3 regions of the Mesobacillus sp. QJM3NY_10 genome follow, and region 2 is predicted to be linked to each of the others. Evidence: riboswitches for the same ligand, from Rfam matches in the RefSeq annotation. Region 2 holds a riboswitch; each other region holds the start of a gene.

Region 1 (4,783 bases), 2.0 Mb from region 2:
CAGGAGTTCCTGTTTCTGCAACTTTTATTGTAGCCATTAAGCCAGCCAAACCGCCGCCGACTACGATCACCTTACCTTTACTCATCGTGACTCACTCCCTTAAATCCATGTCTGTCTTTCATATCCGATCAAAAGTAAATCTTTTTCAGCATATAGTCCTAGAAAAGGTTTTATACGAATGCCAGGATTGCGCGTACACCTACAATGGAAAGCGCAATGAAAACTCCGATAGTGACATAAGTGGAAATCACTTGTGAACGTGGTGTTACAGTGATTCCCCAGCTTACGAAGAATGACCATAATCCGTTCGCAAAGTGGAAAGTTGTCGAGATGACACCAATTAAATAGAACCAAAGCATGAATGGAGATGAAAGAATTGTCTCCATCATCTGGAAGTTAACTTCTGCACCAAATGCTGCTGCAATACGTGTTTCCCATACATGCCAAGCTACGAAAATCAAAGTGATTACACCAGACACACGCTGAAGCATGAACATCCAGTTTCTGAAATGGCTGTATTGGCCTATATTGTTTTTAGCCGTAAAAGCAATATAAAGACCGTAAATTGCATGGAATAATAATGGTAAGAAGATAATGAAAATTTCTAAAAAGTACCTGAAAGGCAACTGCTCCATAAAATGTGCTGCGTTATTGAATGATTCTTCTCCCCCAGTAGCGAAATGGTTGACTACAAGGTGCTGCATAAGGAAAAGACCTACTGGAATGACACCCAGCAAAGAATGCAGCCTCCGCCAATAAAACTCTTGTCTACCTGCCATATGTATACCCCCCTTGAAATTTGACCGTGATGTTCAGGCTTCTCTCCCCATCTCTATTAACCTAACAGATTGATTAAACCCAACATCAAAAAAATAAGCATTTCTTACAATTATGTGACATGTTCATTTTACTCCCATCATAATAGAGCGTCAAGAAAACGGATACATAAAAATGCTTATATAAATAAAATTTTTAAAATATATTGATATTGTAAAAACACCACTTTCTAATTATTCCAACGCGTTAAAGAGTATATTAAAATAATACTATTGCCTATAGGACACAGCTGATTAAAATTTCCCGGAACAATAATTTTTGGATACCAAAGTTTCGGGTATGGTATAAACATGGAAAAAATTTATAGTATTACTTATGCCAAGCAAAATTTAACAACTTTTATATTTTAGATCTCAGGTTGTTTTCGAGGCAAATTGTTTATAATAGAGTGATAGAAAGAGGGGAGAACATGAGTGACATAACTACTTCTGAGCAAAAAACTGAAAGCGAGCCAATGGCTGTCCCTGCGTTTGGATATGAATTGATCAGGGAAGTCCTTCTGCCGGAATTGCTCGGCAAAGATACGCCAGAAATTCTGTATTGGGCCGGCAAACGCCTTGCCCGAAAGTTTCCATTAGCAACCCATGACGAAACCATCCGCTTTTTCCTGGATGCCGGCTGGGGCACACTAACCATCAAAGAACAATCCCGAAGAGAAATGGTGCTTGAACTTGGCAGCGAGCTAATTTCCTCCCGACTGAAAAATAACCCAAATTCCACATTCCAGCTAGAAGCAGGCTTCATTGCCCAGCAAATTGAACAACAGAAAGAAGTAACAGCCGAAGCCTTCGAACACCCCAACAAAAAATCATCGAAAATCCTGTTCACGATCAAATGGGATAAGAATGATCATATTGATGAGTAAACCATCGAGTAATTAACCAAGCCTGGGCTGTCATTCGCTATTTAAATCGAACGCATATCACCTAATAAAGTTAACCAGGCACAGTGAATACCCTTCGCTGTGCCCTTTGGTATGCTTAAGCCCCTTTTCTGGCCGTTTTTAATGACGAATTTTCCTCAGGAGCATGTTTTATGTGACCTTTACCTCCCGCTTTTCTCTTTAAAAGGCACATTATCCCCTTTTATGTGACCTTTACCTCCCGCTTTTCTCTTTAAAGGGCACATTATCCCCTTTTATGGGACCTTTACCTCCCGCTTTTCTCTTTAAAGGGCACATTATCCCCTTTTATGGGACCTTTACCTCCCGCTTTTCTCTTTAAAGGGCACATTATCCCCTTTTATGGGACCTTTACCTCTTGGTTCTCACTTTAAAGGGCACATTTCCCTTTATGTGACCTTTACCTCTGGCTTCCCACTTTAAAGGGCACATTATTCCCTTTTATGTGACCTTTACCTTTGGCTTTTCACTTTAAAGGGCACATTATTCCCTTTTATGTGACCTTTACCTCTGGCTTCCCACTTTAAAGGGCACATTATTCCCTTTTTACTAAACAGGGAACATATTTATCTTTTATGTGACCGGTTTCTCTCCCTTTTCCCAAAAGGGAGGACATATTTACCTTTTATATGCCCGGTTTCTCTCGCTTTTGCTAAACAGGGAACATATACACAAATAGCCTTCCCAATAACGTGCACCGGGAAAGCTATTTTTCTCCTGATTAATTCGTCTTAACAGCTTCGGAGTAAAGTTCAAATGCTTCATGCAATGATTCCACCGCGTTTACCATTTTTTTCTCATCAACTACGGTGGAGACTTTGATTTCAGATGTGCTTACCATCTTCACCTGGATACCGTGTCCTTCAAGGACTTCAAACATTTTGGCAGCTACACCTGGATTTGAAACCATTCCTGAACCTACAATCGACACCTTTGCCAGACCGGTTTCGGATTCGACCGCCTGATAGTTCAAAGCTTCTTTATTGCGTTCCAATACGTCCAGTGCCTCTGGGAGGTCGTTACTCTTAATGGAGAACGAAATATTGGCTAACCCTGCTTCTGTACGGCTCTGGACGATGATATCGACATTGATGTGGTTCTGTGCAAGTGTTGTGAATATAGTTGAAAGTCCTTTTAATGAAGTGCTTACTCCAAGGACTGATACTCTCGTAATTTGGTCTTCAAACGCTACTCCGCGTACGATTAGATTCTGTTCCATTTCATTCTCCTCCTCGATGATCGTGCCTCTTTCTTTTTCCATGCTGGATCTTACTTCAAGTGGCAATCCATAGTTTTTCGCAAATTCAACCGCTCGCGGATGGAGCACTCCTGCCCCGAGATTTGCCAACTCTAGCATTTCATCATATGAAACGCTCAGCAATTTTCTCGCGCTTTTCACATATCTTGGGTCAGTCGTAAAAACGCCGGTCACATCAGTATAGATATCGCATTTATCAGCCTTCAGTGCCGCCGCAAGGGCTACTGCCGTTGTATCTGACCCGCCGCGTCCAAGTGTCGTGATATCACCGTCATCCGTAACACCCTGGAATCCCGCGACAATGACCACCTTGCCAGTCTCTAAGTCCCTGGCAACCCTGTCTGTGTCAATATCGACAATCCTGGCGTTGCCGTGGACAGCTTCTGTTTTGATTCCAGCCTGCCAGCCTGTATAGGAAACGGCATCGATGCCATTTTGCGCCAATGCCATGGAAAAAAGTGCGATGGTAATTTGCTCTCCTGTTGTCAAAAGCATATCCATTTCTCTTTTTGATGGCGCGCTGGAAATATCATTCGCCATTTCGACAAGATGGTCCGTCGTCTTCCCCATTGCTGAAACGACTACGACCACATTGTTGCCGTTCTGCAGTTCCTCCGCTGTCCTGCTTGCTGCGTTCCTGATCCTTTCGACGCTTCCCACTGATGTTCCACCGAATTTCTGTACAATCAATCCCATACGTTTCCCCTGCCTCTTCATTCTTATTTTGCCTCTAATAGAGAGTTTCATGGCTACGCCGCATATGTATTTTCCCCGGTCCTCTTTTAAAAAAGGTCCATAAAAACAGAAAAAGCAATGGAAGTGGCTCCCATTGCTTGATAAACGTGTATATACGCTGCAACATGAGATAGCACTCCAAGATGGCAATCTTGACAATCCAGCGTTTATTCAACGAAGGACCAGCGAGAAAATCGATAGGCATTTCCCCACTTCGGCGAACATCCCCTTTCAAAGTCCATCCTCGAATCCTACAATTCTCCTGACTTTTACTCTTGAAGTTCGCACCTCTATCTTCACTTTAATGCTCTAAAGTGATAGCTATATGAAATTTTTATCATTATAGCACACCTAAAAATAGAATGCTACATTAATTCTGTAATTTCTGATATAGTTCCTCCGCAACATTAGCTGGAAGTCCGGCAGCATTCAGCTCTTCCAAAGAGGCTTCTCTCATTTTTTTCACCGAGCCGAAATGCTTCAACAGAGCTTTCTTGCGCTTTTCGCCTATGCCCGGGATATCATCAAGCAGTGATTGAAAGGCACTTTTGCCCCTTAACTGGCGGTGGAAGGTAATCGCGAACCGGTGGACTTCATCCTGGATTCTTTGCAACAGGTAAAACTCCTGGCTGTTTCGCGGTAGTTCTATTACCTGCAGCGGGTTACCATAGAGGAGCTGCGAAGTCCTGTGCTTGTCATCCTTGGCCAGGCCGGCAATCGGAATATCCAGCCCAAGTTCATTCTCAAGCACATCACGCGCTGATTCAATATGTCCTTTTCCGCCATCGATGATAATCAAATCCGGAAGCGGCAATCCCTCTTTCAGGACACGAGTATACCTGCGCCTTACGACTTCCCTCATCGATTCATAGTCATCCGGACCTTTTACTGACTTAATCTTATATTTGCGGTATTCCCTTTTTTCGGGCTTGCCGTCGATAAAAACAATCATCGCTGATACCGGATCGGTTCCCTGAATGTTGGAGTTATCGAAGGACTCAATCCGATGAGGGGTGTAGATGCCCATTTGCTTGCCAAGGTTTTCAACAGCC
Region 2 (4,783 bases):
TATAATATTGTAAAAAAACACATTTGAGGTCGGAGATAGGAATGAGAATTTCTCAGACTTTCGATGTAGTTTGTTATAATTAAGATGATATTAAATTAAGAGGTGTTTACATGACCCTTGGTCTTGTTTTAGTCATCATTATTCTCATTGGAGCACTGCTGGCAACATTGTTATTGTCCGGCAAGGGAGACGAGGAATATAGCAAAGCCACGAAAAAAAACACGACGAACCTGACAATGATTTATGTGGTGGTTATTTTGTTATCATTCATTGCCGTTGGGGTTTATATTAGGTGGTTTGTTTAGGAGTTTAAAAAAGGTCAGCCCTTCATAATCGGGCTGACCTTTTCGTTTATACAAACAGGCAAAGCAACAAAATAAATCCTAATCCTGCTACTGAAATAATCGTTTCAAGCAGTGTCCATGTTGCGAATGTTTCTTTCATGCTAAGACCAAAGTATTCTTTGAACATCCATTTCTATTATGAAATTCTTTTGGACTAAACCTAACGGAGGTTCATTGCTTTTTCAACTTCTATTACAAGTTCTGTTGGTTTCATTCCTAAAGCCACTGCAATTCTAAAAAGATCATCGAGTGTTAGATCATACTTAGCGCTTTCTATATCGCTGATAGATTGTAAACTTATACCGCTGTATAAAGCCAGGTCCTCTTGTGTCAATTGTTGTTCGGCTCGCAGTCTTTTAATGGTTTTTCCTAACTCATGAGTAATGTTCATGGAGTTATCCCCTTTTCTCATATTTTTCGCATAGTGCTAGCTGAATAAAAATCGTCACACTACCATTTTATGTTTTAGCTGATTTTATATATATTATTTACTTTTTATTCACTTTTTGCATGCTGTGAATCCAGCAAGAATTTATAAGGAATCGTGTACCTTCTTATTTTGTTCCCACTGATGCATTCTAAGAACTATCATAGCATCTCCTAGAAAAAGAAAAAATAAGAGATGATATTGAAAAAGTAATAGAATCAGCAAGCCATTTTTCGGATGAAAAGTAAACTCTTTCAAAAAGTAAAAGGGTTAAATTAAAATAGGGATAAAAGATTACGATCACATAAATAAAGGGAATGTGCCCTTAGGGAAGCAATCGTGGGGTTAAAGGTCACATAAAAGGACATAATGTTCCCTTAGAGAAGCAATCTTGGAGTTAAAGGTCACATAAAAGGAGATAATGTGCCCTTAGGAAAGCAATCGTGGGGTTAAAGGTCACATAAAAGGAGTTAATGTGCCCTTAGGGAAGCAATCGTGGGGTTAAAGGTCACATAAAAGGAGTTAATGTGCCCTTAGGGAAGAGATTGTGGGGTTAAAGGTCACATAAAAGAAGATAATGTGCCCTTAGGGAAGCAATCGTGAAGTTAAAGGTCACATAAAAGGGGATAATGTGCCCTTAGGGAAGCAATCGTGGAGTTAAAGGTCACATAAAAGGAGATAATGTGCCCTTAGGGAAGCAATCGTGGAGTTAAAGGTCACATAAAAGCCCGGAAGAAGGCGATACTTCTTCCGGGCTTTGTATTTTACTCATAATGAGTTGAAATCCACTCTCCTTTGACTAAGAGGTTTTTCTTTAAGACTCTTCTTATGGCTTTCTTGGGCAGAATCCCATATGTCCATTCAAAAATTGCTGATGTGGTTACTCTCCGATCCGGGAAGAGTAATTGAAAGCTTTTAACAGTGCGTAGCACCATAGAATCAACCGGTTCCCTGGAGTCACAATGATTGCATATAATCCGCTTTCGCTCGAAAACCTCCAAAAACTCCCCGCACTCTCCACAAATAACCCCTTTCCTCAACATACCAAAATCATAACCTGGTACTCTGCTATATGGTGATTTCGTAATATGCAATGACAATAGAGCCTCGGCCAGCTTGGTATGCTTGCTCGTTAATTTTGATGAGGTTCTGTTCATTTTATTCATAAAGCGGTTGAGTTGGTTTGGCAAAATAATGGGTGATTTTAATGGTGCTTGCAGTAGGGCAAATTCAGGGTTGATGAACACGAGGTGAGGTTCAAGTGGGGTGTAAAATCCCAGGCTCTTCAGCAGTTGTTTCAGGAGTGTTTCTGCTCTATTTAGTTGGTGTAGGGGGTTTTTGGTTTCTAACCCTGCGACTGTTTTAAATTTGTCACCATCCAGATAATAGTCCCCTTCAAGGTTTTTTACTTCAAAAAGGTGTAGGCGGTCCTGTGTAATCACGAGAGAATCGATTTGAAAAAGGGTGCCACTCACTTCGAGGAGCAGGTCGTTGATAATGAGACTCTCAACTCGGTAATTCGTAAACCATTTGTCAAACTGCACTTCACCTTCATACCCTTTTTCAAGCGTTCTCAGGTTTTGGGCATCTTTCTCTTCCAGTTCCATTCTGCGATTCAAAGCTTCCAATATCTCTAATTCTTCCGGTTTGGTTCTTTCTTTTACTATCATATTCCACTTCCTTTCTTTTTCATTTTAAAAGACTGTCAAATAAAAATCAGTGAACATTCTTGGACATTTATGATACTATTAAGCTAATTTCATATGATCTTATCAGGTCGGTGAGGTAGAGGAGCGAATAACAAAAGTAGTCCATCGGAGTATGACATCGTTGATGGTGGCTGAAAGGGTTGTTTGCCGAAGCGTAATCAGGGTCAAACTGATTACTGCTGGGATGCTTTCTGAACAAGGAGCAGACTGTCATGCGGGGTTTGTGCATGGAGAACTACTGATCGAAATGGAGGATAACGTATATTGTAAAAGCAATGATAGGTTATTTTCTGTCATTGCTTTTTTGCAGACAAAAGCCTTTCCATTATCCCCTTCTATCAAACTCCTAACGCACTCCCCAGGCATTCACAATTTTTATCTATCCAAAGGGGAGAATCTTCTTGAGAACCATCTATAAAAATGGAACGATCTATACATTCAATTCACGCAATCCAATTGTACAGGCTGTGGTCATCGAAAATGGCCGTTTTATCGATATGGGAACTACCGCGGATATGGTGCTGCAATGGGGCAGCAAGGCACAAACCATTGACCTGGAAGGGAAGACAGTTACGCCAGGCTTGATTGACAGCCATCTTCACCTGTCCATCATGGCGGATAGTTTTATCAATCTCGATTTTGTCGGAATCACGACCAAACATGAGATGCTGGCAAAAATTCAGGAAAAAGCCAGCCAGCTTGAGCCGGGCGAATGGATTGTCGGCAGCAGCTGGGATGAGAATCTTTTTACCGACGGAGGGATTCCGACGATAGCAGAGCTGGATTATGTGGCGCCAGCCAACCCGTTATTTTTAACAAGGACGTGCCTGCATGCGACCCTCGTCAACAGCAAGGCGCTCGAAGTGAGCGGCTATCATCAGTCGATATCGGTTCCGGAGGGCGGCACAATCGTACTCGATGAAATCACCAAGCAGCCGACGGGACTGTTCCTCGAGTCAGCGGCGAATCTGGTCAGACAGCACATTCCTGAACGCTCGTACGACGACTGGAAAAAAGCGATGAGACAGACGATGCATTTTGCCATGAGTAAAGGGCTGACGAGCGTGCATACGAATGATCCACTCTATCTTGGCGGACTTGAAAAAACGTGGGACCTATTCAATGAACTTTTAAATGGAGAGCAGCTCGGTTTGCGCAGCAATCTCCTAATCAACCATGAGTTTTTACCAAACCTAAAAGAAGCTGGAATGTACACTGGTTATGGCAATGATACCCTGCAAATCGGTGCGGTGAAAATTTTTGCCGATGGAGCATTTGGCCGGAGAACCGCGCTGTTGTCAGAACCATATAGCGATGCGCCAGGTCAGTATGGTGATGCGATGTATGACCAGGAGCATTTATATGAAATCGTGAAAGGTGCACGGGAACTGGACATGCCGATTGCAGTCCATACAATTGGCGACCAGGCACTGGAGAATGTTCTCGACGTGCTGGACAAGTTCCAGGCAGTGGCTTATCGAGACCGGCTAATCCATGCGCAGGTTTTACGAGAGGAATTGATCCCTAGACTAAAGTCGCCAAGCAGAATTGCCGATATCCAACCGCGCTTTATCGCAAGTGACTTCCCATGGGTTCAGGAGCGTCTCGGCGTAGAACGAATCAAGCTTTCTTACGCATGGAAAACCTTGATGGAAGCAGGTGTCATATGTGCCGGAGGCTCTGATTCTCCGGTTGAACCAGTCGATCCGATTTTGGGAATCCATGCGGCAGTAACAAGGAAAAAGCCGGGGGAAACTCACGCTGGCTACGTGCCGGAGCAGAAGCTGTCGATGGTCGATGCTTTCCGACTCTTCACCGAACTAGGAGCTTATCCAACAAACGAAGAGACGGTGAAAGGCACTATTGCACGGGGAAAATTAGCAGATCTGACCGTTTATTCCAAAAATCCATTTGAAATGACAGATGCAGATGAACTTTTATCGATGGAAATTGAAATGACGATCATTGGCGGAGAAATCAAATATCGCAGGCTCAATTAGAAATATGGAGACGGTTCTTAACTTCCATTCGGAAGAAAGAACCGTCCTTTTTATTTTTATGGCTAAAGTCCTAAAATTTTCTGAATTTGAACCGAAATAGTAGGTAAGAGTGGTAATTTAATCTATTGCTGGACAGGAGAGCGGAAAATGAAATTCAAAAAAAGGTTCACAAAACCACAGATGAGATTCAGTGTTCGTGCTAAACTATTGACCGGCTTTTTCTCGGTTTTAACTTTGTTGGCGCTCGTGGCAATCATCACGAACTTTCAGTTTAACAAGATGAACAGCCAGTATTCGTCATCC
Region 3 (4,783 bases), 1.4 Mb from region 2:
GGTGTCGGCAGCTCGGGGTATGGGCCTCCAGGAACAAGCGGTAAATTCCCTCCCCATCTGCATTATGGCATGTACAAGGATAATGGGTATACCGAATGGTCATTTGATCCATATCCACATCTGAAAATGTGGGCCAGGCAAGAAAGAGCAAGGCTGAAGAAATAAATAAGAAAAGCGCAAGCGCCTTGTTCAGCCCCGACAAGCGCTGCCCGCCCTTAACGCCACGTCCTGTGGCTGGCGGGTCTAGCACATCGTGTGCCTCGGAGGGCCGACCAGTGAAGTCGCTATTTGACTTCATTGGGCGGACCGAAGCGACTCGAGGGGCTAGGCGCTGAAGCTAGACAATTCTCGAAGTGGAAATTTATACTTTCTGGCATACAAAAAGGCCAACCATTCCGGTTGGCCTTCACATTTTATGAACGGGCTTTCCTTACTGCGTGTATGACACTCGCTGCAAGTCCTCCCCAGATAATTACCATACCTACAACCATCATTACTAATGCACTAAGATCCATTATTTTGAAACCCCCTTGTCTTGTGGAATTTCGTATAGCGCTTTATCCCATTTCTTCGCTTTAGCGAAAACAAATCCAGCAACGATCGCACCGATTGCCACTAGCCATCCAGAGTAAACGTTAAACATCACTGGGTAGCCGCCGTAGCTTGTTTTAATATCTGTCATGATATTCATAACCATCATGATACCCAAAACGATTGGAGTGATATATTTCAAAGAAATGACCCACCAGCTTCCAAGGCGAATATCTGAGATGGCATCAGCATGGCTGCGGAGGTTGTTCAGTTCCTTCGCTACCCAAACGATAAAGACAACTTCTACTAGCCCTGCAAGAGCAACACCATAGTTATTGATGAAAGCATCCGCTGAGTCAAGGAAGTTCAAACCACCCTGAGTTGCAAACAGGACAGAAATCAAAGCTGATAGACCGCCGCCGATTGCAACAGCTTTTGTACGGGAAACATTGAATTTATCCTGCACACCTGCAACATAAGTCTCAACGATTGAAATTAGTGAAGACAGTCCCGCCAGTGTCAAACTGACAAAGAACAATACTCCGAATGCTGCGCTGAAGGCAGGCAATTCATTAATGATCTGCGGGAATACCGCAAATGCAAGGATGACACCTTTGCTTACTACTTCGTCAATTGGAGCACCTTGCTGCATTGCCATGAAGCCCAATGCTGCAAATACCCCGATACCAGCCAGCAACTCAAAGGAAGAGTTAGCAAATGCTGTAATGAATGCATTGTTTGTAATATCAGATTTCTTAGGAAGATAACTTGAGTAAGTGATCATGATGGCAAAAGCAATGGATAAACTGAAGAAAATCTGTCCATAAGCCGCCACCCATACTTTACCATTCAGGATTTGGCTCCAGTCTGGCTTGAAGAATGCATTGACACCATCAATCGCTCCATCAAGAGTCAATGCGCGAACAACGATTACAAAGAATAAAATAACAAGTGCCGGAATAAAAATCTTGTTCGCAACTTCAATACCTTTCTTGACTCCCTTGAACAAAATACCAAGAGTGATGACCCAAACAATGACCAATGGAAGGAATACACCTGGTACGATACTTCCAACTTGACCAGCGTCAACTACCTTTAAATAATCACCTACAAGGAATGATAGCGGGTCATCTCCCCACTGCTTGCTTAGTGAAAAATAAGCGTAAGACATTGCCCATGCAATGATTACTGCATAATAAGTCGAAATGACAAAGGATACGGCAAGCTGCCACCAGCCAATCCACTCAGCACCTTTACGCATTTTAAAGTAACTTAATGGTGCAGACCCGCGGTACTTATGACCGATCGTGAATTCCAAAATCAAAATTGGAATACCTGCTGTCAAGAGTGCGAATAGGTATGGGAAGAAGAATGCTCCTCCGCCATTCTCATATGCTACTCCCGGGAAGCGCCAAATATTTCCCAACCCGACTGCCGATCCTACTGCGGCAAGAATGAATCCTGCCCTCGTTCCCCACTGTGGACGATTTTCCATTTTTAATCCCCCTCGCCTTCTAATCACCTGGAAAATGTTGATAATTAGAAAGTTTTATATTTTCAGATTATTTAGTCTAGGAATAGTATAGCTAGTTTTTAATTGCTTGTCAAAATATTATTTTGGTCATAATAAAATTTTTCCTAAAAAATTTTCCCAACTATACCAATACTCCCTATTAATTAGGATTCTATTCCTACTTTTTTCAAAATATGAAAAAAGCTGTCTGAAAGTCAGACAGCCTTAACATTATTCTGCAAGATTTTCTTTTAACACTTCTTCCTGGGTTGTCTTGCTTCCAAAAATGAAAGCAAAGGCAACAAGCAAGATTGCCACAGCCGCAAGTGCTCCTAAAGTGCTGCCAGTGAAACCAATGATCAGGAATCCGACAGATGCTATCGCAGCGGAAATCAAAGCGTATGGCAGCTGGGTCATGACATGGTCTAAGTGGTGTGAGCCAGCTCCTGTTGATGAAAGGATCGTAGTATCGGATATTGGTGAGCAGTGGTCACCAAAAACCGCGCCCGCCAATACTGCTGCTAATGCTGGCAGCATAAGGTTGATATCAGCTGCAGCAGCGATGTCCCCGGCAATTGGAAGCAGGATGCCGAATGATCCCCATGAAGTTCCTGTTGAGAAAGCCATGATTCCAGCTACGAGGAATAGCAGGAACGGCAGGAATGAGATATTAATATTAGAGCTTTCAACAATACCAGCAAGATACTTGCCAGTTTCAAGTCTTCCAATCAAATCAACAATGACCCATGCGAAGAACAGGATATAAATAGCCGGGAGCATTGACTTAATGCCCTCAACAATTCCTTTGCCAAAAACATTGGCATTGACGCCTTTTAACACTACTGCCTGCCTTACAAACAGAATCAGTGCAACAGCTAGTCCAAGCAATCCGCCAGTAACAAGAGACTTCGTTACATCTGTGTTTTCGAAAATCGCTAAGATGGTAACATTGCCTTCCACAGCGCTTGCTCCAGTCCAAAGCATCATGCCTACAGTTCCAGCGACAAGGGCTACAATCGGCCATACAAGGTCTCCAACTGTCCCTTTTGTGCTTGTAGGAAGGTCATCCTTCAGTTCGCCCGGTACAGGCTTGTCCTGTGGAACGACGATTCCTTCCGTGATCGCACGTTCTTCATGCTTTTTCATAGGTCCAATTTCGATATTTCTTAGAGCTACGATAAAGACCATCGCTAACGCTGCAAGTGCGTAAAAGTTCATTGGCGCCATTTGCATGAACGCTGAAAATGCCGTATATTCGCTAACTCCATGAGCAGCGAGGATGGTACCAATCAACGCAATAATGTAAGCACCCCAGCTCGAAATTGGGGAAATGACACAGACAGGTGCAGAAGTAGAGTCGATCAAGTAAGCAAGCTTTGCACGAGAAACCTTTTGTCGGTCTGTGATCGGGCGTGTAATTTGACCGACTGCCAAAGCATTGAAATAATCATCAATGAAAATAATAACGCCTAAAAATGCGCCGACAAGCTGTGCTCCGACTCTTGTTTTCACACGCTTCATCGCCCATTCGCCAAACGCACGGCTTCCGCCTGAAATGGAAATGAACGCTGTGATTGTACCCAATAATAATAGAAATAGGATGATGTACAGGCTATACGTGTTCAGTTCGCCATCTGCGACAACAATCCCCTTGATCGCGTCCCACATAATTGCAAATGTTTCTGCGATATTAAATTCAGCGAGCAAAAAAGCCGCTGCGATGATGCCTGTCCCCAAAGACAATAGCACTCGCCTTGTGATCACTACCATTAAGATTGCCACTAATGGCGGCAGCAATGAAAAAATTGTGTTCTCCATTCTTTCTTTCTCCTCCTTGTTTTTGACAGGGGGAAACTTTTACATGAAAAGAGTTGTAGCTACTTTTTAAAAATAAATAAAAAAGGGCAACGATAGAGAACATTCTATCGCTGCCCTTAATAAGCAACTAGTGTCTCCATCACGATCTGTAGCTCCCCATTATGGATATACCTCCATAATGACAGTGATACTCTTGTTCAAAGTATCCCCAGCAATAAAAAATGTGACTCACTGATTATTGCTTCGGCAAAATTCCCTTTTAGCTGTGATCAACGTTGTCATCCTCACACAGCTTACTCTTGAATCCTGCGCCTCTACCCCATCGGAATGATGTGGTTTATTATTCAATTGATTTTATAATATAACAATATCGCTAACTTGACAACTGTTTTTATTGCCCAGGCGTACCTGGAACCTGAATAGCAGGTGGTACGACACCCCCGCCGCCATTATAAAATTGCGGTACTTTTCCAGGGTAGTAGAAGCTGCCAATCGGAATATTTTCCTGCACAGTGGCTATTTTAGTCGCAAACGGTATAATAATTTGGACGTTGACCTTGACTCTTACTGAAACATTGATTAACGTATTGTTGATTCCGTGCTCCTCGGTATCCCAGACCACATCTGAGGTCACATCCCCGATTGCATTGAATTTCACAGGAACTCTCGGGCCCATATTACCAAGAAGTGCATTATTGGTGGCCTGGCCCAATGGAACGTAATATATGATTCCTGCTTCCCTGTCCTCTTCATCGGTGACAAGCTCGACATCTGTCAGCATCTCGAGTGAAGTGAGATGCCCTCTTTCTGCTTCCTTCAGGTTCATTTGCACAATGTTAGTCGTTTCAGCTTTTACCCTGTTGATGATTTCGGTATTGAATTTCACTACAGTAGTCGTTCCGCCATCCACCGGAACAAATT

The links. A riboswitch is a leader RNA that binds a small molecule or an ion and turns the genes downstream of it on or off. The one in region 2 is predicted to bind lysine.
Region 1: it holds a riboswitch for lysine, as region 2 does, so the genes downstream of both, AC0VX7_RS17945 (aspartate kinase) here and AC0VX7_RS03710 (amidohydrolase) in region 2, are expected to answer to the same signal.
Region 3: it holds a riboswitch for lysine, as region 2 does, so the genes downstream of both, AC0VX7_RS20730 (Na+/H+ antiporter NhaC family protein) here and AC0VX7_RS03710 (amidohydrolase) in region 2, are expected to answer to the same signal.

The regions. Positions count from the first base shown of each region.
Region 1 is NZ_CM149675.1:3,555,160-3,559,942, forward strand. It holds gene sdhA (succinate dehydrogenase flavoprotein subunit) at 1-85, opposite strand, end outside; gene AC0VX7_RS17935 (succinate dehydrogenase cytochrome b558 subunit) at 171-779, opposite strand; gene AC0VX7_RS17940 (YslB family protein) at 1,247-1,702, shown strand; gene AC0VX7_RS17945 (aspartate kinase) at 2,460-3,692, opposite strand; lysine riboswitch at 3,855-4,032, opposite strand; gene uvrC (excinuclease ABC subunit UvrC) at 4,102-4,783, opposite strand, start outside.
Region 2 is NZ_CM149675.1:732,082-736,864, forward strand. It holds gene AC0VX7_RS03690 (hypothetical protein) at 111-305, shown strand; partial or broken gene AC0VX7_RS03695 (GntT/GntP/DsdX family permease) at 352-474, opposite strand; gene AC0VX7_RS03700 (helix-turn-helix transcriptional regulator) at 505-756, opposite strand; gene AC0VX7_RS03705 (nuclease-related domain-containing protein) at 1,536-2,441, opposite strand; lysine riboswitch at 2,550-2,726, shown strand; gene AC0VX7_RS03710 (amidohydrolase) at 2,882-4,480, shown strand; gene AC0VX7_RS03715 (methyl-accepting chemotaxis protein) at 4,628-4,783, shown strand, end outside.
Region 3 is NZ_CM149675.1:4,091,848-4,096,630, forward strand. It holds gene AC0VX7_RS20715 (M23 family metallopeptidase) at 1-165, shown strand, start outside; gene AC0VX7_RS20720 (methionine/alanine import family NSS transporter small subunit) at 414-515, opposite strand; gene AC0VX7_RS20725 (sodium-dependent transporter) at 515-2,026, opposite strand; gene AC0VX7_RS20730 (Na+/H+ antiporter NhaC family protein) at 2,276-3,862, opposite strand; lysine riboswitch at 4,004-4,187, opposite strand; gene yunB (sporulation protein YunB) at 4,254-4,783, opposite strand, start outside.